3 regions of the Methylobacterium nigriterrae genome follow, and region 3 is predicted to be linked to each of the others. Evidence: riboswitches for the same ligand, from Rfam matches in the RefSeq annotation. Region 3 holds a riboswitch; each other region holds the start of a gene.
The links. A riboswitch is a leader RNA that binds a small molecule or an ion and turns the genes downstream of it on or off. The one in region 3 is predicted to bind cobalamin.

Region 1 (5,624 bases), on a different contig from region 3:
GTTCTAAAGGCAGGCAATTTGGCGCGGCTTTAGGAATGATGATGAGCTCGATGTCCATCATTGGCCGAGACGGAATTTCAGATTTCGAGAAAGAGATTGCGAGGTCGTTGGGGGTAGATGCTGCGAACGATATTTATTCAAAAGTTCAAGTAGGTGTCACGTTCAAGCGGCCCGTTGTCGCGGCTGAGATATGGGTTAGAGCCGTTGAACAACGGCTTTCCGAATCGGGTCCGCTGCCATCAGGAAATCGAGAGCTGATAAGAGGATATTTCGGAGGGGTGCACAATGAAGATTGTGAGGTAGACCAGCAAATATCGAAAATAATAACTACCAAGACGTTGAGGGCTGTCTCTAAGCTTTTCGAATAAGCCGAGGAAGATTCGAATGACCGAAACTGTAGCGCGCTCCTTGAGCGCGGACGGGAGCGGCTTGCCTGATGATGTAATCATCGGCGCCGAAGGTATCTCTATCGCCATCTACGGCGAGGAGGCAGGCCAGCGTGAAACGAACGTCCGGCGGATCTATCATGCTCTCGCGAAAGGAGACTTGCCCCACTTCAAGCTCGGTGGGCGGGTTCACGCTAGACGCTCCACCATTATGGCTTGGATCGAGAAGCAGGAGCGCGCAGCATGACGAGCCCTCGTCTTGGCACCGCTCGCGGCGACCTCACGGTTTACGACGGTCGCGTGCTCATCGGTTTCATCCGAAGCTCTGGAGGCGCTGTCTATGCCTACGACAGCGATGGATCGTGCGTCGGCACCTTTACCGACCGCAAAGCGGCCCAGATCGCCCTCAGCGCCCGTTCGGCGGCGAACGGGAGGGGAGCATGACCGCCAACCTGCCGGAAGCCTCTGACCTTGCAAGCGTCGCGGGGCGGTTGATTAATGCCGAGAAGGATTGGCAGCCGCATGGGCCACTTATCAAGCCATGCCACATTGATCGTATTCGGGGCAGATCGTTTGAAGAAAGTGTCGAACACGCCCCGAAATGCCGGTGGGAGGTAGATAGCGCATCATGACCGCCCTCGTCCTCCCCTTCCCGCGCTCGCGAGATCGCGGCTTCATCCTCCGCCACGCCGGGATTATGGCGGGGGCCTCAACCACGCGGAAGGCAGAGGGGCATCTTCAACGACAGCTCACCATTCAGCACGAGACCTTGGTGCGCCGAGGCGTTGCGCCGGTGATGGTGGATGCCGAACTCCGGACAATTGAGAACAACATCCGGGCCGCTCGCTGGCGGTTCCTGTTGGCACCCGGAGGTGCTGCGTGACCGAGAACTCGCGCACTTGCCGAGGCATCGACGCCACCGGACGTTCGACAAAGACCTTTCGGGACCCCCGCTTCCGCAAGCAAAACCATCCGCCCGCTGGCCAGCCTTTCGTCTGGCTCACAAAGGAGATCCTTGAGAGCTTTGCGTGGCGGGCAGCAAGCCAGAATGCGAGACTGCTGATTGACCGTGTGTGCGTGGAGCACATGGCCCATGCTGGAACGCGCAACGGCGCTCTGCCGGTCACCTACGACAATTTCGAGCACTTTGGGATCCGACGCGGGTCGATCGCCAGCGCAATAGCAGAGGTTGACGCAATCGGACTGGTGAAAGTGGCTAAGATAGGTGAGCGCGGGTGGGGAGGTTTTAGGGGCCGAGCAACGCTGTTCCGGCTTGCTTGGCTGCCCACAGCCACTGGCGAATCCCCTTGCAGCAAGTGGCGACGCTTTGAGAGCTTAGAGGAAGCTCGTCGGGTCGGTGAGGCTGCAAAGCGGTCGATAAATGAGCGCCATGCTCCGCGAAAGCCGAAAGAAATGCCTCCGATTAAGAGAGTGGTTGTTGTCCGGTGAAAGGTTTTGCCTAGTGACGCTAGCGATACTGACACCAGTGACGCTACCGTCACTGCCGCCAGTGACGCGGGCGACACTTCTGTGTCCAGTGACGCTAGCGTTACTTCTATCTATATCTTCGGGGTAAGCGGGCCAGCGAACAGCGCAACGTGTCCGGCTTCCGATATCCAGACCGCGCGGCAGACCGCGGTTACTGCAGCTGTTTCGTCAGGGTGCGCAGCGGTGCTCTGGCAGTTCGTGGCCGAGCGCGTGAGCCGTTGCGGGCATCCCGCTCATCGCGCGTCGCGGTCGCGTGCGGCTCAGACCTTAATCCGCTCTCGCGCGTCTGGATGTCTAGAAACAGCTGTCGCGGCTGGCACAGGAATGGGGCGTGCAACTCGGGATGACGTTCCTCGAGGGCACCAGCATCCGCGCGCATCAGGAGGCAGCGGGAGCCCGCCGAAAGGGGGCACGCAAGTCACCCCTAACTGATCCGTGAGGCTGGAGCACCGGCAAACCGCTAACTGTGCAATGCCTTCTGCACGCCGATCTCATTCTCCATCGGCAGGCCGAACAGATCGCTTTGGAAGACATGGCTGACCTCGCCGCCGCCGAGCACACGCTGGTCGAGCTGGTGGAACTGGTCGCCGTTCACCGGATCGGTGAGGAAGTAGGTGAAGTCGTTGAACAGGTTCATCCCATAGCGGATCACGTAGGCGTTCGCCCGGGTGATCCCGGTCTCGTCCGTCTGGCTCCAGCGCCCCGACAAGGAGAAGCGACCAGTATCGCCGCCATCGCTCGGGTTCAGCGTGCCGAAGCGGCCGATCAGGCCGTCCGAGACCGCGCGCTCCGCGATCTGGTTCGTCGCGTTCCACTTGGCCCAGTAGGCCATGCCGGTGAGCGCGAAGCCGTCGGTGGCCGTGCCCTGGCTGTAGCGGACAACGCCGTTGAGCTTGCCCAAGCGGTCGGGCACTGCCCAGGGCCCGTCATAGACCTGCGCCTCACCGGCCACGAGCAGGTGGCCCTCGCCCAGCGGCGCCGAGGCGATCGAGAGCGCGCGCTTGTAGCCGAAGGAGCCGATCGAGGTGAGCGCGACGTTCCGCTCGACCGTGTCGAGATAGTCGATCCGCACCGAGCCCGCGGCGGCGAAGTCGCCGTCGCGCACGAAGTAAGGCCCTTTGTGGAACTCGACCGCGCCGACGAGTTCGGGGATCAGGAAGTTGATGTCGGCGTAGCCCTGGGCGTGGGCGTTCGTGCGCATGTTGACCGGCATGCCGTCGACGTGGATGGCGATGTCGGTGCCGTGGTCGAGGTTGAAGCCGCGCAGGAAGAACTGGTTGGCTTTGCCTTCGCCCGAATGCTGGGTGACGATGAGACCCGGCACCGCTTCCAGCACCTCGCCCGGGCGGGTGACGGGCCGGTTGTTGACCTGGGCGCCCGTGATCACGCCGGCGCTGGCGGCTTCCACGGGGCGGAGACTGCCGCCGATGCCGGTCACGCCGCCGACATAGCCCGGGCTGGCGACAGGCCCCGTGGCGGGGAGCGCTAGGGCATCAGCCGCAACGGAGATCTCGGCGAGCGTCGCTTCTGAGGCCGCAGGTTGCGCTAGGACTGGCAACGGGGTGAGCGAGACGGAGCCGGCGCACGCCATGGCGACAAGGCTTCTCTGCGCGGGCGAAGAGCGGAATGGGGACACGGGAGGTAGGCCTCGGGCAACGGCAGTGGCACGTCACCGCGAACGAGGTCGATCCTTTCGCAAGGGTTGCGCCATCCCGACACCTGCCAGGGCACCCCGCCCAGCATGTTCCGCGTGTGACCACGGCTGACGGCAGGTCTCCTGGCTCGCGGGTCGCTGCCCTCTCACCGTCTTCCCGGATGAGGCCCATCCAGTGACACAGGTGGCGGAAGGCTCGCCGCTCACAGTTGCGGGGGCAGCCGCGGATTCAGGATCAAACCCTCACCGCGTTCCCTTTTGATCCCCAAGGGGAACCGTCATTCCAACCCTTACAGCCGCGATAATCACGGTCAACGCCGCCTGCATTGTCCCGTGCCGTGTGTGCCATGATGGTGACATCGCGGACCATGCCCTGCTGGCACGCAGCCTACCAGCGCCACTCGCGCATTGGGTTTTGCGGAACGCGCTCGCTATGGATCCACCTGTCGACATCCGCCACGATTAGGCCGCGAGTTGCTGGACTGCGGCGCGGGCTGATGTGAGTGCCTGGACCTTGTTGTGCTCGCCTGCCGCAAGGCCCTCGGCCAAGACGAACTCGGGATCGGGGATGCCCATGAAGGCGAAAATCGTCCGCAGGTAGCTCTCGGCATGCTCAGCCGAAACGGCTGCGGTCTCCGGGCCGTAGAAGCCGCCGCGAGCCAGGGCCACGATTACACGCTTGCCACTGGCCAAACCCTCTGGTCCGTTCGCACCGTAGCGGAAGGTCTTGCCGGGTACCGCCAGACGGTCGAGCCACGCCTTGAGCTGCGACGGGATGGTGAAGTTGTACATCGGGGCGCCGACGACCACCGTGTCGGCGGCAATGAACTCCTCCAACATCCGGTCGCTCACGTCGCGGGCGGCCTGCGCAGCAGCATCAAGCGGCCCCGCCACGGCGGAGAGGGGATGAGCGCTCGGCAGTGTCGCCGGCGTGAGATGCGGTAGATCCTCGGAAGCAAGGTCGCGGTAGGTCACCTCGGCTTCGGTACCCTTCGTGATCCTTTGGACGATCAGGGCGGAGAGCTCGCGCGAGACCGAGCCGGCGCCGAGGATGCTCGTGTCGATGTGCAGCAGTTTCATATCAGAACTCGGTTCCCCTTTGTGACCGCTTCATGATATGGGCTTCCCCAAGCGTCGCAAGACGGCACAGGAATGATACCACGGTCACATGGAAGTAACCGGCCCTATAAATCGCCATACGCCTGAGTGCATGAAAGTATCGCAGGTGCTATCGCGCGTCGGCGACAAGTGGAGTGTACTTATCATCATGATTCTACGCGGACGTTCTTGCCGCTTCAGCGAGTTGAAGCGCGGTGTTGATGGCATCTCGCAGCGGATGCTGACGTTGACACTGCGCAACCTTGAGCGGGACGGCCTCGTGAGCCGGACGGTGACACCATCGATCCCACCGCGAGTGGACTACGAATTGACGGAGATGGGCCACTCGTTGGCAGAGCCGGTGCAGGCGCTCGGGACATGGGCCTTCCAGCACATGGTGCAGATCAATGCGGCGCAGGCCCGCTACGATGCTCAAGAGGATAGATCTTGAACCTGGGCGCGGTGTGGGTGACCGCTGAGGCGTTCCAGTAGGGCTTGCTCTATCGGACCTGAGCAGGGGCGGGGCGCCGCTCGCAGGTTGGGCGTTACGGAACCGATGCAGGGGCGGGACCGCTCAACCCTGGTCTGCGTCGAAGTAGCGACCCTCGTGGTCAAGGTGCAGGTAGTTCGGGTTGAACAGCGACACCACCTGGAGCGCGGACATCTCCGGGATCGTGAGGCGGCGGTCCTTCAGCAGGATGAGGCCGGAGCTGCGTAATTCCTGTAGCACGCGGTTGACGTGCACGTTCGACAGGCCTGTCGCGTCGGCCAGATCCGCCTGCGTCAGTGGCAAGCTGCAGCTGTTATGCTCGACCAGCCCGACCGCGCGCAGCCGGATGAACGGCTCACACAGGAGATGCCCAACCCGTTCCAGGCCGATGCGCTGGCCGAGGTTGACCGTCCACTCCCGCACGATCGCGACGCCGACCAGAGCCTCCCACCAGAAGGCTCGGGCAATCCGCGGGTGCTCGCCGGTGAGGCGCAAGAGCGCGTCCTGA
Region 2 (11,395 bases), on a different contig from region 3:
GCTCGACCGCCTCGAACACCGCCGCGGCCATGGCGAAGACGCCGGGATCGCCGCCCGAGACGACCGCGACGCGCCGGCCCGAGGCCGCGAGCGCGAGCGCGTGGCGGGCGCGGTCCACCTCGACGCGGTTGTCGCTCGCGTGCCGGCGCAGGCCCGGCCGCTCGGGCACGCGGGCGACGTAAGGGTGATAGCCGATCAGGTCCTCGGCGCCGTCGAGGGCGGCCCGCGCCGCGCCCGTGAGCAGGCGCTGGTCGCCGGGGCCGAGCCCGATGATCGCGAGGCTCCCGCCGGTCCCGCCGCTCACGGCCGCCGCCCCTCGCCCGGCACCAGCACCATCGAGAAATAGGGGGCCTCGTCGTCCGGCTTGTCGGCGAGCGCCACCACGCGCTCGCCCGCCATGGTGCCGCGCTCGACATAGACCGCCCGCGCGAGGAGCCCCGTCTCGGCGAGGCAGCCGCGCACCTTCGGCAGGTGCCGCCCGAGCTTCATGATCACGGCCGCATCCGTGCCGCGCAGCCGCTCGGCGAGCGCCGCCGCCGGCAGGGTCGCCGGCAGCACGGTGAGCACGTCGTCGCCCCAGGTGATCGGCGTGCCGGCGCGGGTCCAGCAGCCCGACATGCCGGTTACGCCCGGCACCACCTCCACGGGGAAGCGGTCCTTGAGGCGGCGCCAGAGATGCATGAAGGAGCCGTAGAAGAACGGGTCGCCCTCGGACAGGATCGCCACGTCGCGGCCCGCCCCGAGATGGTCGGCCAGCCGCCCCGCCGCGTCGTCGTAGAAGCCCGCCAGCGCCGAGACGTAGTCGGCGTCGTCCGGCGGCAGCTCGGTCGTGTAGGGATAGACCAGCGGGAACTCGCGCGCCGGGTCGCGCAGGACCGCGTCGGCGATGGTGCGGGCGTTGCCGCGCCGGCCCTTCTTGCAGAAATGGACGAGGACGGGCGCGCGCTCCAGCACGCGCATCGCCCGCACCGTCAGGTAGTCCGGGTCGCCCGGCCCCATGCCGACGCCGAAGAGGGTGCCGGTCACGGCGCGCGCGGGCGACTCCGGCGCCGTCTCCCGCGTGGCCTGCGCGCGCATGCGCTCGCCCGCTTCCATCACTCGGCCTCGCTGGCGAGCGCGTTGACGGCCGCCGCCGCCATGGCGCTGCCGCCGCGCCGCCCGTGCACCACGCAGAACGGCACCCGGCCGTCCCGCGCCAGCGCCTCCTTGGATTCCGCCGCGCCCACGAAGCCGACCGGGATGCCGATCACGGCGGCCGGCGGGCCGATCCCATCGTCGAGCATCTCGAGCAGGCGGAACAGGGCGGTCGGCGCGTTGCCGACCGCGACGACGCTGCCCGGCAGGTGCGCGCGCCACAATTCCATCGCGGCGGCGGATCGCGTGGTGCCCATCTCGGCGGCGAGCCCCGGCACGCGCGGGTCGGCGAGCGTGCAGATCACGTCGTTCTTCGCGGGCAGCCGCGCCCGGGTGACGCCGTCGGCCACCATGCGCACGTCGCACAGGATCGGCGCGCCGGCCTTGAGCGCCGCCTCGCCGGCCTCGGCGAAACCCTCCGACACCTCGACGTCGCGGGGCAGGTCGGTCATGCCGCAGGCGTGGATCATCCGCACCACGACGCGCTCGGCCGCGCCCCGGAAGCGGGCAAGGTCGGCCTCGGCGCGGATCATCGCGAAGGAACGGGCGTAGATGGCTTGCCCATCGCGCAGGTAGTCGAGGCGCGAACTCATGGGTCAGGTCCTGAAAGCGTGAGCGAGGCCGAGGGCGGGATCCGCCCTCCTTACGCGCTCCAGCGCCGCCTCGAAAGTCAGTTGCATCGCCGGCTCGGCACCCGGCGCGCCGCCGGGCACGACGCCGTAGAGGCCGTCCGCGCCGACGAGCGCGAGGTCGGCCGCGCCCGGCCGGGCGCAGCCCTTGGCGCAGCCCGAGACATGCGCGCTGAGGCCCCGGGCCGCGAAGGGCCGGAACGCCTCCGCGAGACGCGCGGCATCGACGAGGGTGGGCGTCGAGCCCGAGGCGCAGGCCGGCGCTCCGGGGCAGGCGGCGACGGCGCGGCGCGGATCGCCGGGATCGGTGATGAAGCCGGCGCCCGCGAGCGCCGCGAGCGCGCCGGCCGCGGTCCGCGCCTCGGGCGTCGCCAGCACGAAGCCGCGGCTCGGCGACAGGCGGATCTCCGGCCTCGCGAGTGTGTCCGCGATCTCCGCCAGCCGATCGAGCCCGTCCGCGTCGCAGCGCCCGAACGGCGCCTCGACCGCGACGGCGACCCCTCCGAGACCGAGCGGGACGAGGCCGGCCGGAAGCGCGCCGAGGTCGCGCGGGGGAGGCGCGACGACCCGGGCGGACGCGCCCGCCACCTCTCCCGTGCGGGAGAGGTCGAGTGCGCGAAGCGCACCGGGTGAGGGGTACGACGCATCCGGAGATGTCGCATCCCTCACCCCAACCCTCTCCCGCACGGGAGAGGGGGCTCCGGCGAGACCGTCCGCGGCCGAGGAGCGGACCTCCGCCCCGCAAGGGGAAGAGACCCCTGCTCGCTCCTCCGGCGACAGGTCCCGCACGCGCCGCCGCCCGGTGCGGGCGAGGGCGGCGAGGATCGCGCCGACCGCCGCGGCGATGTCGGCCGCGTCCCAGATCCCGATCCAGTCGGTGCCGTCCGCCGTCGCGAGCCCGATCGCCGCCCGGTCCGGCCCGCAGGCGCGCACCCTGATGTCCGCGCCCGTCTCGCCGAGGCGCCGGCGCTCGCCCTCGATGACGACGAGCGTCTTGGCCGGCAGGCCCGGCACGGCGAGGCCCCGCGCCTCGACGGCGCGGGCGAGGCCGCCCACGTCGAACCGCTCCGCCGGATCGAGCCCGGCGAGCGGGTGGGTCAGCGTCAGGCGCTGCGGGCCGCCGTCGCGGCGGGCATCGCCGAGGCCGGCGGCTTCGAGGAACGCCGCGAGGCCGCGCCGCGTGTCCTCGCGGACGCCCCGGACCTGCAGGTTGGCGCGCGCGGTCACGTCGACATGGCCGTTGCCGAACCGGCGCGCGGCCTCGGCGATCGCGCGGAGCCGGGCGGCCGAGAGCGCGCCGCCGGCCGGGTGGAGGCGGGCGATGAGGCCGTCGCCGGTCGGCATCGGGCGGGCGAGGCCCGGGCACCAGCCGCGGCGCGACGGTGCCTCGGGCGCGGTCCGGCGCGGCGCGCTCATTCGGCCGCCTCCCGCATCAGCTCGTCGGCGGCGCGGGCGTTGCGGCGGCTCCGCCAGAGGCCGCGGGCGCGCGCCTCCTCGAAGCGCTCCAGGATCGCCCGCGTCGCCGCCGGGTTGGCGGCGCGCAAGCGCTCGAACACCTCGGGGTCGGCGATCCAGGCACCGTAGAGCCGGTCGAGATCGGCGTGCCTAACCGCGTCGGTGGTCGCGGCCAGCACGAAGACGGCGTCGAGTCCCTGCGCCAGTTCCTGCGCGCCGCGATAGCCGTGGCGGAGCTGGCCCGCGATCCAGCGCGGGTCGGCGAGGCGGCCCCGGATCAGGCGGGCGGCGTCCTCGCGGGCGCTGCGGGCCTTCGGGGCCTCGGGCTGCGAGACGTCGAGGCTGTAGAGGGCGGGCGACGCGCCGGCGAGCGCGGCGGCGGCCGCGAAGCCCCCCAGCGCGTCGACGGCCGCGTCCCCGTCGAGGAGGTCGCGCTCGGCCACGTCGAAGGCGTGCACGAAGGCGTCGGCCCCGGCGACGCGCGCGGCGAAGCCCGCATCGGCCGCGTCCTCGGCCCCGCCATAGGCGTGCGTGGTGGCGGCGAGATAGGCGTGCCCGAGATCCGCCCAGGCCGCCCAGGCCCCGTCGAGGGCGGTCCCGGCGGCGCCCGCGCCGTAGCGGCCCGGCGCCGCGCCGTAGACGCGGGCCCCCGCCTCGCCGCGGCGGCGGGCAGCGGCGAGCGGGTTCTCGGCATCCTCCTCCTCGCGCGCCGCGACCGCGCGGGCGGCCCGGTCGAGGAGCGCGAGCGTCTCCGGGAAGGTGTCCCGGAAGGCGCCTGAGACCCGCAACGTCACGTCGATGCGCGGCCGGTCGAGGAGCGCGAGCGGCAGAACCTCGAAGCCGGTCACCCGCGTGCTGGCATGGTCCCAGCTCGGGCGGACCCCCATCAGCGCGAGGGCATGGGCGACGTCCTCGCCGCCGGTGCGCAGGGTCGGCGAGGCCCAGAGGTCCATGACGATCCGGGCCGGGTACTCGCCCTCGTCCTGGAGGTAGCGCGTCACCACCGCCTCGGCGGCCCTGGAGCCGAGCAGGGAGGCGGCGCGCGTCGGGACCGCGCGGGGGTCGAGGGTGGTGAGGTTGCGCCCCGTCGGCATCACGTCCCGGCGCCCGCGCGCGGGCGAGCCGGCGGGGCCGGGTGCCACGAAGCGGCCGTCGAGCGCCGCGATCAGCCCGGCGCGCTCGGCCTCGGCGCAGGCCCGCACGGCCTCGGGCGCGTCGGCGGCGGCGCGGCCGAAGACGTGGAGCCCGTCGCGGAAGACGGTCTCGCCGAGATCGCACAGATGCGCGTCGAGCGCCGTGAGCGCGTCGGCCATGGCGGTGCCCGGGCCGATCCCGGCCCCGTCGAGGAGGCCCGCGGCCTCCGCCTCGTCGAGGATCGCGCCCGCCAGGATCTCCGCCCGGCGCGGGTCGAGCACGCTGGCGGCGGAATATTCCTCCACGAGCTCGCGCAGGCGCGCCACCTCCGGCGCGAGCCCGGCGGCTCGCGTGCGGGGCGTCAGATGGCCGAGCGCGATGCCGCCGAGCCGGCGCTTCAGCGGCGCGGCCTCGCCGGGATCGTCGACGATGAAGGGATAGATCACCGGCAGGGCGCCGGTGGCCAAAGCCGGCCAGCATTCGGGCGAGAGCGCCACGGCCTTGCCGGGCAGCCACTCGGTGGTGCCGTGCGTGCCGAGGTGGATGAGCGCGTCGAAGTGCTCCCGCAGGCCGAGATAGAAGGCGAGATAGGCATGCGTCGGCGGCGCGTCGGGATCGTGGTAGCCGGCCTTGCGGTCGGCGCCGCGGCCGCGGTCGGGCTGGAGGAAGAGGGCGAGGGGCTGGGCCGCCGGGAAGCCGACAGGTTCGCCGCTCCCTCCCGCGACCTCATCCTGAGGTGCTGCCGCGAGCGGCAGCCTCGAAGGAGGGTTCCAGATCGCGCTACGGCCGCTGGATATCTCCTTGGAGGCCGCTTCGCGGCGCCTCAGGATGAGGCCGTGGAGGGGAGAGGGAGGACCGGCCTCCACCATCGGGAAGCGGAATGCCCCGTCGCGGCAAGCGGGATCGTCCTCCGGGGCGCCCCAGCGGGCGTCGAGGGCCTCGCGCAACGCCTCCGGCAGGGTGCCGAGCCAGGCCCGGTAAGCGGCGAGCGGCACCGCGAAGCCGGCTTCCCCGCCGGTCAGCGCCCGCATCAGCGCCTCGCCCGCCGGGGCCTCGCCCGCCGCGTAGCCCGCCGCCGCGAGGTCGGCCACGATGGCGCGCGCGCTCTCGGGTGTATCGAGGCCGACCGCGAAGCCGGCCCGGCCGCCGCGGGCGGGATAGTCCGAGAGCACGATCGCGAGGCGGCGCCCGGCGCGCGGCGCGCGGGCGAGCCGCACCCAGGCGGCGGCGCGCTCGGCCAGAGCCGCGATGCCGGCCGGGTCCGGCACGGCGCGGCGCTCGGCGAAGCCCTCGACCTCGGGCGCCTCCTCCTTGAAGGCGATCGGAAAGCCCGAGAGCCGCCCGTCGAATTCGGGCAGCGCCACCTGCATGGCGAGGTCGGCGGCGTTCAGGCCCCGGGCGGACGCCTCCCAGGCCGCGCGCGGGCCGCCGACCGTGAAGGCCTGGATGACCGGGCAGTCGGCGCGGTCGAGCACGAAGCCCGCATCCTCCCGCGCCGAGAAGGCGGTGGCGGCCACGATCACGTCGGGGCGCCGCCGGTCGAGGGCCTCGCGCAGGACCGCCAGCGCCTCCGGGTCCTTCAGGCTCGACACCGCGAGGATCAGCGGGCCGAGGCCGCGCGCCCGCAGCGCCTCGGCGAGCGCCGCGACCGGGCCGCCATCGCCCGCGAGCACGGCCGAGCGGTAGACGAGGAGGAGGGCGAGCGGCGCGCCCGCATCGCCCGCCGCCGCGAGCGCGGTCTCGAGCGCGGCCGGCCCGCAGCCGGGGCACCAGGGGAAGGCGCGCGGCAGCGGCACCGGCGGCTCGACCGCGGCGGGGCACCCGATCTCGGCCGCGAGCCGGCCGAGCATGCGGCGCAGGTTGTCCGGGCCGCCGGCGCGGAAATAGGCATCGATCTCGCTCGCGAGCGCGGGCTGCGTCGAGAAGGCGGCAAGCCGCGGGTCCGGCCGGTCGTCGCCCGGCAGCACCACGAGGGCGACGCCGTTCCGGCGCGACACCGCGTGCGCCCGCTCGATGCCGTAGCGCCAGTAGTCGAGCCCGCCGAGGCAGCGGATCACCGCGATCTTCGCCCGTGCGATGACGCCGTCCACGTAGAGGTCCACCGACATCGGGTGGCGCAGCCGCGCGAGCTTGGCGAGCCGCAGGCTGGGCCGGCCGGGGCCCAGCGCGCCCTGCGCCTCCGCGAGGCCGGCGAGGTCCGAATCGGTGAAGGACAGGACGACGATGTCGCCCGGCGCCTGCCCGAGATCGACCGCCGCCTCGCCCTCGTCGAGGGAGACCGTGTCGACGCGCAGGAGGTGCATGGCGTCCTATATCATCCCGCCAGCGCCGCCGCGACGGCGTTCCGGTCGAAGCCCTTGAGGCCGATCACCACGAGGCGGCCGTCGCGGGCCTCGCCCGGCCGCCAGGGCCGGTCGAAATGGTGGGCGACGCGCCGGCCCACGCCCTGCACCACGAGCCGCATCGGCTTGCCCTCGACCTCGGCGAAGCCCTTGATGCGCAGCACGCCCGCGGTCTCGGCCGCCCGCTCGACCCGCGCCGCGAGGTCGGCCGCCGCGACGGCCGGGCGGACCGGCAGGGCGACCGTCTCGAAATCGTCGTGGTCGTGGTCCTCGCCCTCGCCGTGGTGCGAGGGGCGGGCGTCGAGGTCGTCCTCGGCCGCCGCGCCGAGCCCGAGCAGCACGCGCGGGTCGATCGCGCCGTGGGCGGTCTCCACCACCTTCACGGCGCGGGGAAGCTGGCGCTCCACCTCGGCCCGCACCCCGGCGCGCGCGTCCGCGTCGAGGAGGTCGGACTTGTTGAGCACCACGAGGTCGGCGCAGAGGAGCTGGTCCTCGAACACTTCTTCCAGCGGGTTGTCGTGGTCGACGCTGGCATCCGCGGCACGCTGGGCGGCGAGCGCTGCCGGGTCCTCGGCGAAGAGGCCGGCGGCGACCGCCGGGCCGTCCACCACCGCGACGACGCCGTCGACCGTGACGCGCGAGCGGATCGCCGGCCACTGGAAGGCCTGGACGAGGGGCTTCGGCAGGGCAAGGCCCGAGGTCTCGATCAGGATGTGCTCGGGCGGCTCGGCGCGACCGAGCAGCGTGTTCAGCGCCGGCACGAAATCGTCCGCCACCGTGCAGCAGATGCAGCCGTTCGGCAGCTCCACGATCGCGTCCTCGCCGCAGCCCTCGACCCCGCAGGCGGCCAGGAACGAGCCGTCGAAGCCGACATCGCCGAACTCGTTGACGAGGATCGCGAGGCGCCGCCCCCGCGCCTGCTCCAGCAGGTGGCGCACCAGCGTCGTCTTGCCGGCCCCGAGGAAGCCCGTGACGATGGTGCACGGGATCTTCTGGACGATGCTCATCACTCAGCGGCCTCAGGCAGGGTCCCGTCCGCCTGGGACGGGAACGGGGGGATGCGGGCGACCACGCCGCGCTTGAAGATCTCGGGCCGCGCCCGCCAGGGCACGATGCCGTCCGGCGTGCCGGCATAGAGGCCGAGCCCGGCGAGCAGGGTCTCGGCGGCGCTCTCCGGGTCGAGGTCGCCGTAGACGTAGGTCCAGCGGCCCGCCGAGGCGACCGCGACCGTGCAGGGCCGCTTGCAGACCGAGAGGCACTCCACCGGCTCGATCCGCAGGCCCGGCACCGGCGCCGCGCCGAGGCGGGCGTCCAGCGCCGCCCTGAGCCGCGCGCCGGCCCGGATCTCCGAGGTGTCGCCCTCGGCCCGGCAGGTGGTGCAGACATAGAGCACCACGTCCTCGGGTGCGGCCTCAGGCACGGGCGGGCGCCGGGGCGGTGCGGCCGAAGACCTGCCAGGCCCAGCCGAAGGCGAGCCCGATCACGGCCCAGAACACGAAGCTGACGGCGAGCGAGCGGGCGGCGAACTGCGCGGCGAGCCCCGCCGGCAGGGCGGAGGGCGAGACGCCGACCTCCGGCGCGCCGGCGAGATGCGGGGCGACGATCAGCACGAGGCCCCCGACGATCGCGATGCCGGCGCGCCGGATCGCGATGAGGTAGAGGCCCATGGCGGTCGCCGCCGCGGTCATCAGCCACCAGGCCTGTCGGGCGGCGAGCGGGGCCGCCTCGCTGCCGGGCAGTTCCGGCGGCAGGCCGAGCGCCGGGGCGAGCGCCGCCGCGGCGAAGCCCGCCACCGCGAAGGCGAGCGCCCGCTCGGGCGTGGGCTCGCGCCGGCAGGCCAGCATCGCCGCCCCGAGGAGCAGCGCGTAGCCGACCCCGCCGATCAGGGTCGCGAGCCCCGTGAAGGCCATGCGGGGCAGGCCGGGGCCCGGCTGCCAGGCGGGCGCGGCGCCGGACCCGCCATGCGCAGGGCCGTCCTCGCCGTGACCGTGCGCGAGCACGATCGGCAGGCCGGGCGCGACGCGCGCCGCGTGGGTCCAAGGCGCGACGCGTGCCGCGTGGGTCTCGGCCTGCGCCTCGTAGCGCTCGGCCGCGATGATGAGCGGCGAGGTCAGGCCGAGTTGCAGGCCCGTCGCGACGACGGCCGCGAGGAAGCCGGCGACGAGGGCCGCCGACAGGAGCCGGATGATCATGGAGGCGTGGAGCCTGCGCGCCGGGCGGTCAGTGGCAGGGAAAGTTCTGCGTGTGCCGGAAATCGTGCGCGGCGTTGTGGAGCGCCGAGGCGGGCGCGAAGCCGGCCAGGAAGACGAGGCCGATGCCGAGAAGCGCGGCGATCACGACGGCCGAGAGGCCCTCGTTCGCGCGGGCCGTGCTGGTACCAAGGGTCTGAACGGTCGTCGACATCGTCAATCTCCGGCCGCCCCGCCGGCGGCGTTCGAGGAATCGTCCCGCGGACGGCAGGTCTCCTGGCTCGCGGGTCCTCGCGCCTGCCGCCTTCCCGGCACGCGCCGGTGGCCGTCTGGCAGGAGCTGACCGCTCACAGTTGCGGGGGCAGCCGCGGCATCGAGGCGAACCTCCCACCGCATTCCCTTTTCACCCCGTCGCCGGGGCACCGTCCGGAGCGACTTCTATCCTGTCACGGCGGCGCGCACAACGCGGAGGATTCGCGATTCGCCCAGATCTCTCGTCCGGGCAGGCAAGGGCAGATCTCGGGCCGGCCCGAGATCTGCGGGGGAGGAGGGCCGCGTCGCAAAGCGTGGGATCAGGGGATCGCCTCGCGCCGTGCGACCGTGCAGGCCCGTCCGGGAGACGGCGGCCTCGCTTCCCGCAACCCGGCGCGATCGGCGCCCCGGCCGCCGCTTTGACCGGCCGCGTCCCTTGGGGCAAAGGAGCCCGCATGCGGCAGGCCCCACCCCGGATGACCCTGGTGCTCGGCGGCGCGCGCTCGGGCAAGAGCGCCTATGCGGAGGCCCTGATCGAGGCGCACGCCGCGCCCTGGCTCTACCTCGCGACCGCCCGGGCCTGGGACGAGGAGATGCGCGCCCGCATCGCGCTCCACCGGGAGCGCCGCCCGGAGGGCTGGGTCACCCGCGACGTGCCGGTCGATCTCGCCGCCGCCCTGCGGGACTGGCGCGGTCCCGTCCTGGTCGACTGCCTGACGCTCTGGCTCACCAACCTGATGCTCGCCGAGACCGACCTTCCGGCCGCCGCCGAGGCGCTCGCCGCCGCCTGCGCGGCGGCGCCCGGCCCCCTGGTGCTCGTCGCCAACGAGGTCGGCCTCGGCATCGTGCCCGAGAACGCGCTCGCGCGCCGCTTCCGCGACGAGGCCGGGCGCCTGCACCAGCGCCTCGCCGCGCAGGCGGACAGGGTGGTGCTCACCGTGGCGGGGCTGCCCCTCGTCGTGAAACCGGCCGGAGGAACCCCATGAACGCCCGGAGGAGCCCATGACCGCCCGGAGGAGCCCATGACCCCGAGCCCGGACGACGAGGCCCGCCACCGCGAGAAGATGGCGCGGCGCAAGGCGGTGCAGGATGCCGAGGTCGCCGCCAAGACGATCGAGAAGGGCCTTCTCATCGTCAACACGGGCCCCGGCAAGGGCAAGACGACGGCCGCGCTCGGCCTCGCGCTGCGGGCGCTCGGGCGCGGCCACCGCGTCGGCGTCGTGCAGTTCATCAAGGGCGGCTGGGACACGGGCGAGCGCCACGCCCTTGCGGCGTTCGGGGAGCGCGTCGCCTGGCACACGATGGGCGAGGGCTTCACTTGGGAGACGCAGGACCGGGCGCGCGACATCGCGGCCTGCCGGGCGGCCTGGGTCAAGGCCGAGGAGCTGATGGCCGACAGGACGGTCGGGCTTCTCGTCCTCGACGAGCTGAACATCGCGCTGCGCTACGACTATCTCGACCTCGACGCCGTGCTGGCCGCGCTTGGCGCCCGCCGCCCCGGCCTCCACGTCGTCGTCACGGGCCGCAACGCGAAGCCCGCCCTGATCGAGGCCGCCGACCTCGTCACCGAGATGGGCAACGTCAAGCACCACTTCTCGGCCGGCGTGAAGGCGCAGGCGGGGATCGAGTTCTGATGGGTGCCGGCGAGCCGGCCCGCAGCCGGCCGGCCCCGGGGATCGCCGGGTCCGGACCGGGCGCGGATCCACCTCTCCCGTGCGGGAGAGGTCGAGTCCGCGAGAGCGGACCGGGTGAGGGATCAGGTCTTTCCGGACAAGTCGCACCCCTCACCCCGACCCTCTCCCGCACGGGAGAGGGGGCGCGTCGCGCTCCGTCCGGCACATTCGGACCCACGTCGCTCCGGTCGGTCGGGGCCCGCCCCCGCCTGGCCGGCCCGGGACCCGTCCCATGACCCGCGCCCTGATGATCCAGGGCACCGGCTCCGACGTCGGCAAGTCGCTGATCGTGGCCGGGCTCGCCCGGGCCTTCGCGCGGCGGGGCCTCCGGGTGCGCCCGTTCAAGCCGCAGAACATGTCGAACAACGCGGCCGTCACCCCGGATGGCGGCGAGATCGGGCGGGCGCAGGCGCTGCAGGCGCGGGCGGCGGGCGTCGCGCCCTCGATCCACATGAACCCTGTGCTGCTGAAGCCCCAGAGCGAGGTCGGTTCCCAGGTCGTGGTGCAGGGCCGCATGGTCGCGACCGTGACGGCGCGCGACTACCAGGCCTGGAAGCCGCGCCTGCTCGAGGCGGTGCTCCAGAGCT
Region 3 (11,395 bases):
CGCTGGCGAGGCGGCCATAAGGTCCCTGAGGGTGGAGACGGCAGCCCCACTCTCGGGCTCGGTCCGGAAAGGGTGACGCCGGACATCACCGGCCTGCCATGACCGCCCGCCTCGGACGATTTGCCGGGCACTCAGCACGCGACCGCTGCCCGGAGAGCCGGCACCGCGACGCAACGACCAGGGTCAGTCGCAGGCGCCGGTCGGGGCCCCCGGACCGTCCCGATACCCTCACGGTCGCGGCGGAAACCGGGGATGGCCGCGGGGAGGCGCCGCGATGCAGGCGGCGGCCCCGGCTCGTCCGCGCCGTGTGCAGCTCAGGGGTGCTTGTGGATCGGGTCGACCCAGTAGACGGTCTCAGGAGCCTCGGCCGCCTCGACGTCGGGCAGGTTGACCACCACCGCCTCGTTGTCCGAGCGCACCAGCACGCAGTGCAGCGGCTCGTCGGTCGAGGCGTTGATCTCCTGGTGCGGCACGTAGGGCGGCACGAAGATGAAGTCGCCGGGCCCGGCCTCGGCCACGTATTCGAGCCGCTCGCCCCAGCGCATGCGGGCCCGCCCCGAGACCACGTAGATCACGCTCTCGAGCGCCCCGTGGTGGTGCACGCCGGTCTTGGCGTCGGGCTCGATCGCCACCGTGCCGGCCCAGATCTTCTGCGCGCCGACGCGGGCCGCGTTGATGGCGGCCTGGCGGAACATGCCGGGCGTCTGGGCGGTGTTGGGGTCGAGCCGGTCGCCCGGGATCACCCGGACGCCGTCGTGCTTCCAGCGCTCGCCCGAGACGGTGCCGTGCGCGTGGTCGTCGTGCCCGTGATGGGCGTCGGTGCGGTCGTCGCCGTTGTCGTGCATGCCGGTTCCTCCAGCTGCATCATCGCCCGGCCGCGAGCGCTTCGGAATAGCCGGCATCGCGGATCGCCTCGACCCTCGTCCTCGTGACCGCGATGCGCGCCGGCCCTGATCACACGAGAGATGCGCGTGATCCGCGCGGCCGGACGCGTGCGCGGATGCACCCGATCGATCGCCAGCGCGGTAACCCCGCCCTTCGTTGCCGCGAGTTCCCGGCATCGTAACCGGGAGACTTGCCATGCCTGCCTCGCCCCAGCCGACCCTCGCCGCGCCCGTCCTGAGGCTCGCGGCCTTCTACCTGCTCTGCCTCTGGATGCGGGCGAGGCCGGCGGCCCTGTCGCGCGCGCTGGCCGTGACGGAGGGCCTCGGCGCGGACCTGGTCTCCGCGGACGGCGCCTCCGTCCGCGCCTGTACGATCTAGCGCCCGTCGAGATCTGGACCAAGCGCGGCCATTCATGAAAATGCCGAAATATGAGGCTGGAAAACTGCCTGTGATTGAGCTAGGGGCGAAGCTGCGACAAGACGTCTTGCCCAAGGAATAACAGCCAAGATTGACCCAGTTCTCCGAGGAGGCGGCGCATGTATTCTGACCTCGACAGGGCGCGACAGGGCTGGGATCGCATCAAGGATGATCTGCGCGCGCTGGAGCGCTCCGCCGTTTCCGAACCGGACGACGCGGACCGGCGCGAGGCCATGCTCCACCTGACGCGGCTGCGCGCCTACATCGCGCTCGGGCGCGTCAACGAGCTCGAGCGGACGGGCCATGCCCACAAGGCCTGCGAGGGGCCGCCGCACAACCGCCTCTTCTGAGCGGCGCGGCCGCGTCGCCCGCTGGCCCCGGGCCGCTCAGAAGGTCGGCGGCGTGCAGGCGCTGACGACCTCGCAGGGCTCGGCGCCGACGCAGCGGAAGCGGTGCGGGAGCCGGCTCTCGAAGTAATAGGCATCCCCGGGGCCGAGGATGCGCCGGTCCGCGTCCACCGTCACCTCGAGCCTCCCGCTCAGCACGATGCCGCCCTCCTCGCCCTCGTGCACGAGGGGGACCCGGCCCGTATCGGCCCCAGGCTCGTAGCGCTCCCTCAGGATCTGGAGCGCGCGCCCGAACAGGCTCTCGCCGACCTGCCGGAAGGAGATCCGGCCCTTGCCGATCTCGGTCAGCTCGTCCGCCGCGTAGAAGGCCCGGCGCGGCCGCTCGGGGGCGAGGGCGAAGAAGTCCGACAGGCCGATCGGGACCCCGTCGAGGATGCGCTTCAGGGCGCCCACCGACGGGTTCATCTGGTTCGACTCGATCAGCGAGATCGTCGAATTCGTGACCCCCGCGCGCTTGGCCAGAGCCCGCTGGGACAGGCCGTGCAGGTCGCGCAGGTGGCGCAGGCGCGCGCCGACATCGACGCTCATCGCCGACCTCCCCGTTGCGGGTGTTTCGGATCCGGCAACAGATAGCCGACGGTGCGAGCGCGATCAACGGCTTGGCGGGGCGCAGAAAAGGACTTGTTGCGGGCACCGAAACCGGTCCCTGTGCGGGCATCGGCCCGGCCGCCGCCCGAGGTGCCCGCCGTGAACGCGCCGACAAGGAACGTCCCGACCATGACCGCATCGCCCCTGAAGAACGCCCCGGGCCTCGACGCCTACTGGATGCCGTTCACGGCCAACCGCCAGTTCAAGGCGGCCCCGCGCCTCCTCGCCTCGGCGGAGGGGATGCACTACACGAGCGACGACGGGCGCCGGATCCTCGACGGCACCGCCGGGCTCTGGTGCGTCAATGCCGGCCACGGCCGCCGCCCCATCGCCGAGGCGGTGGAGCGCCAGCTCCTCACCCTCGACTTCGCGCCCTCCTTCCAGATGGGCCATCCCGCCGCCTTCGCCTTCGCGGAGGCGCTGGCCGCCGTGGCGCCGGGCGGCGCGCAGGCCGGGCTCGACCGGGTGTTCTTCACGGGCTCGGGCTCGGAATCCGTCGACACGGCGCTCAAGATCGCGCTCGCCTACCAGCGGGCGATCGGGCAGGGCACCCGCACCCGGCTGATCGGGCGCGAGCGCGGCTATCACGGGGTCGGCTTCGGGGGCATCTCGGTGGGCGGCCTCGTCAACAACCGGCGCGCCTTCACGCAGCTGCCCGGGGTCGACCACCTGCGCCACACCCACGACCCGGCCCGCAACAGCTTCGTGAAGGGCCAGCCCGAGCACGGCGCGGAGCTCGCCGACGATCTCGAGCGGCTCGTGGCGCTGCACGGGGCCGAGACCATCGCGGCCTGCATCGTCGAGCCGGTGGCGGGCTCGACCGGGGTGCTGGTCCCGCCGAAGGGCTATCTCGAGCGCCTGCGCGAGATCTGCACCCGGCACGGCATCCTGCTGATCTTCGACGAGGTGATCACCGGCTTCGGCCGCCTCGGCACCCCCTTCGCCACCGACTATTTCGGCGTCACGCCCGACCTCGTCACCACCGCCAAGGGCCTGACCAACGGCACCGTGCCGATGGGCGCGGTCTTCGCGAGCCGGCAGGTCCACGACGCCCTGATGCGGGGCCCCGAGGGCGCCATCGAGCTGTTCCACGGCTACACCTACTCGGGCCACCCGCTCGCCTGCGCGGCGGGCCTCGCAACGCTCGCGATCTACGCCGAGGAGGGCCTGCTCACCCGCGGCGCCGCCCTGGCCGGGGAATGGGCGAGCGCCATGCACGACCTGCGCGGGCGCCGGAACGTGATCGACATCCGCACCATCGGCCTCGTGGCGGGCATCGAACTCGAGTCCCGCCCGGACGCGCCCGGCGCCCGGGCCTACGAGGTGTTCGTCGACTGCTTCGAGCGCGGTCTCCTGATCCGCGTCACCGGCGACATCATCGCGCTGTCGCCGCCGCTGATCGTCGAGGCGGATCAGATCGCCGAGATGACCCGCACGCTGGCCGAGGCCATCGACCGCGCCGCCTGAGCGGCTGGCGCCCGGCCTCAGAGCACGCTGCGAAAAAGCGGCAACGGCTTTTCGCAGCGTGCTCTCACTTATTGAATCGATCACGAGACCCAAGGTCAGGCCGCCGAGGCGGCGCTCACGCCGAGGCGGGCGCGCAGGCGCGCGGCCTCCTCGGGGCCGAGCGCCAGGACGAGCCGGAGCGCCTCCTCGGTGAAGGCCGAGGCCGTCACCCCGGCGCGCTTGGCCGCCCGCGAGACCTCGAGCCCGAGGGCGGCATCGATCGCCACGGGCGCCGTGCGGGGACCCGGCGCCGGCGCGGCGGGCGCGGCGGAAGGCGCGGGAGCCGCCGGCCTCGCCTCCACCGTCGCGGGCGCCGGCTTCGGCGGCATGCCGCGCGCCTCGCCGCGCACCTCGCCCCGCGCCTCGCGGCGTCCCTGCGCGGCGAGGCGGTCGGCCCGCTCGTTCAGCGGGTCGCCCGCATGGCCCCGCACCCAGGTCCAGCGCACGTCGCGGCGGGCGGCGAGTTCGTCGAGGCGCTTCATCAGGTCGACGTTCTTCACCGCGCCCGTGGTGGTGCGCCAGCCCTTGGCCTTCCAGCCGCGCATCCACTCCGTCACCGACCGGACGACGTACTGGCTGTCGCAGCGCATCTCGATCTGCGCGCCTTCGGGGAACTGCTCCAGTGCCCGGATCGCCGCGGTCAGCTCCATGCGGTTGTTGGTGGTGCCGGCCTCGCCGCCGCACAGCTCGACCGGCCCGTCCGGGCCCGAGATCACGACGCCCCAGCCGCCCGGTCCGGGATTGGGATCGCAGCCGCCATCGGCGTAGAGGATGGTTCGCATCTTTGGGTGACCTGCTTCGCATGGGGTGAGGGCCGGGAGCGCGACCCTAGCAGGTCTTGCCCGCGCAATCCTCTCCACATCCTGCCGTCCCGCCTCTCCGCTGCCTGTCCGGGCCGCCCGGGGCCGACCCGGCGCGGAAACGTCGCCTCGGTGCATTCCCGTACCGATCCGGCGCTCACGGTTCCGGCCGGCCGTCACGATTAACGGTCTGTTGTCGCTGTGCTTTTCCCTCGACCATTGTTGATCGCGAGTGGCGGATCAATTTGATGTTTTTCACCATTTTGAAAGCTTAGGGCTCAGATTATCGTTGCCGCCGCCGGATTTTTGAAATGATTGCGCTCAATACCATTGTGGCCGACGTCGAGGGTGCGATCGCGAGCGGGGACCCCGCCAAGCGCATGGGCATGCTGCGCCAGATGACCGGCCTGTTCACCGAGCAGGCGGCGCGGCTCAACGAGGCGCAGATCGGTGCCTTCGACGAAGTCATCATCCGGCTATCCCGCGACATCGAGACGAAGGCGCGCGCGGAGCTCTCCGCGACGCTCGCCGACATCCCGAACGCGCCGCGCCGCGTCGTCCGCGACCTCGCCTTCGACCCCTCGGTCGCGGTGGCCGGCCCGGTGCTCGAGCGCTCCGAGCGCCTCGAGGACGACGACCTCGTGCAGATCGCGAGCCGGGGCGACCAGTGCCACCTGCGCGCGATCTCGCGGCGCCGGGTGCTGGCGGAGGTCGTCACGGACGTCATCGTCACGCGCGGCGACGACCAGGTGGTGCGGGACGTCGCCGGCAACCGGGGCGCCCGCTTCTCGCAGGGCGGCTTCCAGATCCTGGCGACCAGGGCCCGCGACGACGCCGAGCTGAACCGGGTGCTCACCGCCCGCGTCGACGTGCCGGAGGCGCAGATGGCGCAGCTCGTCGCCATCGCGGCGACGCGGGCGCGGGCCTCGCTGGCGGGCGAGTTCGGCGAGAGCGCCGCCGGACAGGCGACGCTCGCGATCGCCACGGGCCTGACGAGGCCCCCGCCCGACCTGACCCCCGCCGAGGTCGCGGTGGCGCAGCGGGCGAGATCGGGCCTCGACGAGACGGCGGTGCAGACCTGGTTGACCACCGGCGAGGTCACCTGCGCGCTGGTGGCGCTCGCGCGGGTCGCCGGCGTGCCGACCGGCATGGCGGTCAACGCCTACGAGGCCGCGAGCGCCGATCCGCTCCTGTTCCTGGTGCGCTCGGTCCGGTTCGGGTGGAAGACCCTGAAGCTGTTCCTGACGAGCCGGACGGGACGCCCACCCTCCACCGAGGATCTGCAGAGCGCCTTCCAGGCCTTCCAGGACCTGTCGGTCGTCACCGCGCAGCGCGTGGTGCGCTTCACCGCGGCCCGCGAGAAGATCGAGCAGCCGGGCGCAGCCTGAGGCGCGGCGCGCGCCCTCTCCGGTGTGGGAGAGAGGATCCGGGCGGCCGCCGCCGCAGGCGCCGCCAGCCCAGCACCGTGCCGGTGAGCGCCACCACGAGTGCGAGGGCCGTGAGCGAACCGAGCGCGAGGTCCCAGGCGGGGCGGTGCCCGATCAGCAGCGGCAGGTCGAGCCGGTGAAGGGCCGCGAACAGCCACCGGTTGATCCGTCCGCTCCGGTCGAGGCGTTCGAGGACGTCCCCCGTCACGGCATCGACGTGAACCCAGGTCGCCGCCGGGTCGTCGAGGACGAGGCGCAGCACGGGCAGCGCCCTCGCCTCGTGGTGCGCGTACCAGTAGGCGTCGTACTCGGTGAGCCGCTCGGCGCGGACGAGCGCCGCGCCGGCCAGAAGGCCGGGCGCGGCCGCCGGGATCTCGCCCTCCGCGAGCGGCGGCGTCACGCTGCGCCGGCCCAGGGCATCGCTCGCGACGAGGTGCGCGCGGCCGCCGAGACGCACGAGGCGCAGGGCGACCGTGCCGGGCGGGCTCGCCGCCAGCAGCGCCGCGCGATCGGGCAGCGGGCGGTCGGCCGCCCCGGCGAGGCCCGCCCGCAGGCTCTCGGGCGGCGCGCTTCCCGAGAACCACCGGTTCGGGTTCATCGAGAGCCAGCCGCTCGCCACGAAGGTCAGGAGTCCGAGCCCCCCGACGAGGCCGAACAGGTGATGCCAGCGCGCCGGCCCGCGATAGGGCGTGACCGCGCCGGACGGGTAGCGCCACCGCGCCCGCAGGCGCCAGATGCCGAGGACGAGCCCGCTCGCGGCGCCCGCCATGCCGAGACCCGAGACCCACAGGACGGTCTCGCGCCAGAGATCGCCCCGGGCGCGCAGGGGCGTCGGGTAGAGCCAGTGCGGCACCGCGCCGAGCCAGTTCCAGGCGCGCTCCCGGCGCGTCGTCTCCAGCACCAGGGCGCCGGTGACGCTCGAGAGGTAGAGCTCGGTGCCGGCCGGGTCCGCCAGGGCGACGCGGCGCAGGGGCCGGTGCGGGTCGTAGCGCCCGTGCACTGTCCACTGGTCGCGCCCGAGCGTCGAGACGGAGGCCTCCGGGCCGGCCCCGAGGCGCCGAGCCAGCGCGAGCGCTCCCGCCTCGGTCAGCGGCGGCATCGCGGCGCCGGTGCGCGCCGAGAGGGTGCGGGGCGTCCCGTCCGCCGCGACGACGCGGTAGACCGGCTCGTCCCCCCGCATCTCGAGGGCGAGGGCGCGGGGCGTGCCGAGGCCGCCGCGGGCGAGCGCGGCGTCGGGCGCGACCGCCACGCCCTCGAAGGCGATGGGCGCGAGGCGCGCCAGGCGCTCCGCCTCGGTGAGACCGGGAAAGGGCACGTACATCATCACGAGGCCGAACAGGAGCCAGGCGACGAAGAACAGGCCGGTGCCGATGCCGAGCCAGCGATGGCCGAGGATCAGCCATCGCCGGGCCGGCTTGAGGAGGCGGCGCATCGCGGGCTCAGAAGGCGGTCGTGTAGGCGAGTTCGAACGAGCGCGGGCGCCCGAGGAGCCAGTTGGTCCCGACGCCGCCCACCGCGTTGCCGCTGATGGCGTAGACCTTGTCGAACAGATTGTAGACGCGAAGGCTCAGGCGCGAATCCGCCGTGACCGGGTGATCGAGCACGACGTTGACGAGGGTGTAGGCCGGCCGCCGGGCGGTGTTGCTGAAGTCTGTGTAGACCGGGCCGACGTTCTGCAGGCCGATGCGTGCGGTCCAGTCCCGGAGCGCGTCCCAGGTGAGCCAGAGATTCGCGACGCGCTCCGGCACGTCGATCGGCTGGTTGCCGGCGTAGGAGATCGCGGTCCCGTTCACGTTCTGGCTGAAGGAATCGTACTGGGCGTGCAGCAGGGCGAGGTTGCCGTCGAGCCGCCAGCCGGGAGCGACGCGCCAGCCGAGCGCCAGCTCGAAGCCCTGCGAGGATTGCCGGCCGACCTGCGTCGACAGAGTGGGTTGTCCCGGCACCGCCGAGATCAGGTTGTTCTTGACGATGCGGTAGCCGGCGATCGTCCACTCGAGCGCGCCGTCGAAGGCCAGTCCCTTGGCGCCGATCTCGACCTGGTCGCCCGTGGCGAGCCGGAAGCCGGCGAGCGATTGCGACAGCGTGATGAGGCTGTTCACGGGGTCGGTGGCGAAGCTGTACTGGGCATAGAGCGCGCTGTCCGGCGTCGGGTTGTAGACCAGCCCGAAGCGATAGCCGAGCGCCCTGTAGGTGCGCTCGAACTGCGCCCCCGAGCGCAGGTCCTCGCGCTGGAGCGTCGGCGCGTCGAAGCGCACGCCCGTGAGGAACGAAAGCCGGTCGGTGAGGATCAGCCGGTCCTCGGCGAAGACGGAGGCCTGGGTCGTGCGCGTCGCATAGGCCGGCGTGGCTCGGCCCTCCGGCGGGAACAGCCCGAGCGAGCCGCCGACGAGCGGCACGCTGTCGGACTTGTCGAAGAAGAAGTTGTTGGTGTGGCGGAAGTCGATGTGGTTCACGTCGAAGCCGGCCAGGAACTCGTTGCGGAATCCGAACAGGCTGCCCTTGAACGCCGCGTCGAAGCGGTTACCGACCTGTTCCTGGCTGTGGTAGATCTCCAGGTAGTCGCTCCGGTCGACGAGGCCCGTCCCGCGATTGAAGGCGTACTGCTCCACGTCGAGCCAGTGGCGTCGGCTGGTGAGACGATAGGCCGTGTTGCGGATGGTGACGTCGGCCGACGGCGTCCACTCCGTCTTCAACTGCGTCCAGTTGTCGGCCCAGGTGACCTTCGGATCCAGGATGTTGTAGTTCCTGAAGCGGACGAGATCGGTGATGCGTCCCTCGACCAGCGGCGTGCCCCAGTAGCGGGCGGGCTCCTGGTAGCCGAGATCGTGGGAGAGCGTGACGGCGAGGTCGGGGCTCGGCTGGAACAGGAGCGCGGCCGAGACCGCGAGATTGCGGAAATCGCCGACCGGGCGGATCCAGCCATCGGCGCGGTTGCCGCTGACGTTCAGCCGGTAGGCGAAGGTGTTGCCGAACTCGGCCTGGCCGATCGCGCCGCCGGAATCGAGGGCGAGGCGGGCCACCCCGTCGGTGCCGACGACCGCGCGGGCCTCGTTGACCGCCGTGAAGGTCGGCTTCTTCGGGACGACATTGATCACGCCGCCGATGGCGCCGTCGCCGTAGAGCACGGAGGCCGGCCCGCGCAGCACCTCGATGCGCTCCACGTTCCAGGTGTCGAACGGGAAGGTGACGGTGCCCGCACCCACGTAGAGGCGGGTGCCGTCGTAGAGTTGCTGGATCGAGTTCGGGCCGGCGAAGCCGCGCGACGTGAAGGCGCCGTTGCCGTTGCCCGGCGAGGCGATGCTGGTGATGCCGGTGGCGTCCTGCGTCACGGCGTCCGCGATCGTGTCCTGCCCGCGCAGGCGCGCGGTCTCGCCCGCGATGACGTCGACGCTCGCGGGCGTCTCCAGGGGGGTGAGCCCGAGGCGGCTCGCGCCGCGGTCGGGTGTGCGCAGGTTCAGGCCGGCCGGGGCGAGCCCCGAGCCCGCCACCGTCAGCGTGTCGAGGGTGACGCTCTCCTGGGCGCGGGCCTCCTCGAGGCAACCATAAGCAAGCAGGATCGAGAGGGTGCGGGCCGCGCGAGGCGGCGCGGCGGATCTGCGCGCCGGGGCGCGCGGGAGCTCGAAGGATTGTGTCATGGCGGAAGGCGGACGCGCTCGGCAAGTGGCACGTCACCGCGAACGAGGACGGCCTGCACGCGTGTTCGGCGCGCAACCCGGCACCCGCCAGGACACCCCGCCCGACGCGCTTCGCGTGTGACCACGGCTGACGGCAGGTCTCCTGGCTCGCGGGTCGCCGCCCTCCATCGTCTTCCCAGGTGCCGGGCACCCAGTGACGTGCTGATGGAGGGCTCGCCGCTCACAGTTGCGGGGGCAGCCGCGGATTCGGGATCGAACCCTCACCGCGTTCCCTTTTGATCCCCGAGGGGAACCGTCGAAACCGAGCTTGGCCGTCGCGGCGCCTCACGTCAACGGGCAGGCCTGCAACAGCGCACCGAAACGTGAGGCGGAGCCGGGCGGCACCCAGAACCGTCGGTTGACCCCTTCATTGGAGTTGTTCTAATTAAGAACTGCGACACGACCCCGGGCCAGCCCGCCCACCCCCCCCTCTACGGAGACCGATCGACATGGCCGCCACCGACAACGCCGCCTGCGCCAGCTGCCGCTTCTTCGACGAGCACACGCTCAACGGCGGCGCCCCTGCCGCCGACGAGGGCCTGTGCCGCTTCAACCCGCCGGTCACCCAGCCGGCCCCCGAATCGAAGGGCCTCTGGCCGGTCGTCGCCGCGCAGGATTGGTGCGGCCACTTCACCGCCGAGATGAGCGCCGCCGAGTAACCCGCGCGACGCCGGCGCGTACCGGGAAGGGCCGGCGCCCCCGCGCGTCGGCCCTTTCGCTCGTCCGGGATGACGCGAACCGCGCTGGCCGCTCAGCGCAGCACGGCATCCTGCGGCTCCAGCGGCGGCGGCACCGGCTCGCCCAGCGCGTCGAGGACGATGCCGTCGACCGCGCGCAGGAGCGCGTCGAGCGGCAGGTCGTTCGCATCGGTGCCGAACGGCTCCTCCAGTTCGTCCCCGAGCGCGTCGAGGCCGAAGAACGTGTAGGCGACGAGCGCCGCCGCGATCGGCGTCGCCCAGCCGAGCGTCGCCGCGAGGCCGAAAGGCAGGAGCAGGCAGTAGAGCCAGGCCGTCCGGTAGAGGAGGAGCGTGTAGGCGAAGGGCAGCGGCGTGCCCTGGATGCGCTCGCAGGCGGTGTGGACGCCCGACAGCGCCGCGATCCTGTGCTCCAGGACGCCGAACACCACCTCGCCGAGCAGGCCCCGCCGCATCGCCTCGGCGAGGTCGCGGGTGAGGGCGCCCAGCACCGCATCGGTGGGGCTCGGGCGCCGCGCGAGGGATGCGGCCTCGTCCGCCGGCAGCCAGGGCGCGGCGGCGGCGGCCTCGTCGAGCCCTCGCAGCCGCGCGTGCAGCCCGTGGGCGAAGCCCGCGACGCGCCGGAGGCAGCGCCGCCGCAGCTCCGCCTCGCCGGGGCCCGGCAGCACGGCCGGCAGGGCGCGGGCAAGACCACGCACCTCCGTGACGAGCCCACCCCAGGCCTTCCGGCCCTCCCACCAGCGGTCGTAGCAGCTGTTGTTGCGGAAGCTGAGGAAGATCGACAGGGCGAGCCCGATCAGCGTGAAGGGGCCGATGCCGGCCGAGGTCGGGAAGGGCTCCGGCCAGCGCCGCTCCGCCGCCACGACCGCGAAGGCCACCGCCGCGATCCCGAGCACCTTCGGCGCCACTTGGGGCAGGATCGAGCCCTGCAGGGTGAACAGGATGGCCAGGAAGTTCGGGCGGGAGCGGACGACCATGGTGTCTCGGGCGGAGCGG

Region 1: another riboswitch for cobalamin. It lies ahead of WDW90_RS25805 (TonB-dependent receptor plug domain-containing protein); the one in region 3 lies ahead of WDW90_RS08195 (TonB-dependent receptor).
Region 2: another riboswitch for cobalamin. It lies ahead of WDW90_RS05375 (CbtB domain-containing protein); the one in region 3 lies ahead of WDW90_RS08195 (TonB-dependent receptor).

Annotation. Positions count from the first base shown of each region.
Region 1 covers NZ_JBAWTG010000075.1:17,001-22,624, forward strand. The annotation lists gene WDW90_RS25780 (hypothetical protein) at 1-368, shown strand, start outside; gene WDW90_RS25785 (DNA-binding protein) at 385-633, shown strand; gene WDW90_RS25790 (hypothetical protein) at 630-830, shown strand; gene WDW90_RS25795 (hypothetical protein) at 827-1,018, shown strand; gene WDW90_RS25800 (DUF6074 family protein) at 1,015-1,269, shown strand; partial or broken gene WDW90_RS25805 (TonB-dependent receptor plug domain-containing protein) at 2,353-3,465, opposite strand; cobalamin riboswitch at 3,625-3,823, opposite strand; gene WDW90_RS25810 (FMN-dependent NADH-azoreductase) at 3,991-4,608, opposite strand; gene WDW90_RS25815 (winged helix-turn-helix transcriptional regulator) at 4,697-5,077, shown strand; partial or broken gene WDW90_RS25820 (Crp/Fnr family transcriptional regulator) at 5,201-5,624, opposite strand, start outside.
Region 2 covers NZ_JBAWTG010000005.1:85,629-97,023, reverse strand. The annotation lists gene cobJ (precorrin-3B C(17)-methyltransferase) at 1-304, opposite strand, end outside; gene WDW90_RS05410 (precorrin-2 C(20)-methyltransferase) at 301-1,095, opposite strand; gene WDW90_RS05405 (precorrin-8X methylmutase) at 1,095-1,727, opposite strand; gene cobG (precorrin-3B synthase) at 1,731-3,179, opposite strand; gene cobN (cobaltochelatase subunit CobN) at 3,176-6,655, opposite strand; gene cobW (cobalamin biosynthesis protein CobW) at 6,667-7,701, opposite strand; gene WDW90_RS05385 (DUF1636 family protein) at 7,701-8,114, opposite strand; gene WDW90_RS05380 (CbtA family protein) at 8,107-8,886, opposite strand; gene WDW90_RS05375 (CbtB domain-containing protein) at 8,915-9,097, opposite strand; cobalamin riboswitch at 9,133-9,325, opposite strand; gene cobU (bifunctional adenosylcobinamide kinase/adenosylcobinamide-phosphate guanylyltransferase) at 9,591-10,121, shown strand; gene cobO (cob(I)yrinic acid a,c-diamide adenosyltransferase) at 10,158-10,769, shown strand; gene WDW90_RS05360 (cobyric acid synthase) at 11,041-11,395, shown strand, end outside.
Region 3 covers NZ_JBAWTG010000010.1:30,045-41,439, reverse strand. The annotation lists gene WDW90_RS08235 (cupin domain-containing protein) at 315-845, opposite strand; gene WDW90_RS08230 (hypothetical protein) at 1,081-1,263, shown strand; gene WDW90_RS08225 (hypothetical protein) at 1,422-1,652, shown strand; gene WDW90_RS08220 (cupin domain-containing protein) at 1,689-2,237, opposite strand; gene aptA (omega-aminotransferase AptA) at 2,427-3,764, shown strand; gene rnhA (ribonuclease HI) at 3,860-4,585, opposite strand; gene WDW90_RS08205 (DUF2336 domain-containing protein) at 4,915-5,991, shown strand; gene WDW90_RS08200 (PepSY domain-containing protein) at 5,948-7,462, opposite strand; gene WDW90_RS08195 (TonB-dependent receptor) at 7,470-9,665, opposite strand; cobalamin riboswitch at 9,781-9,977, opposite strand; gene WDW90_RS08190 (hypothetical protein) at 10,154-10,363, shown strand; gene WDW90_RS08185 (bestrophin family protein) at 10,456-11,376, opposite strand.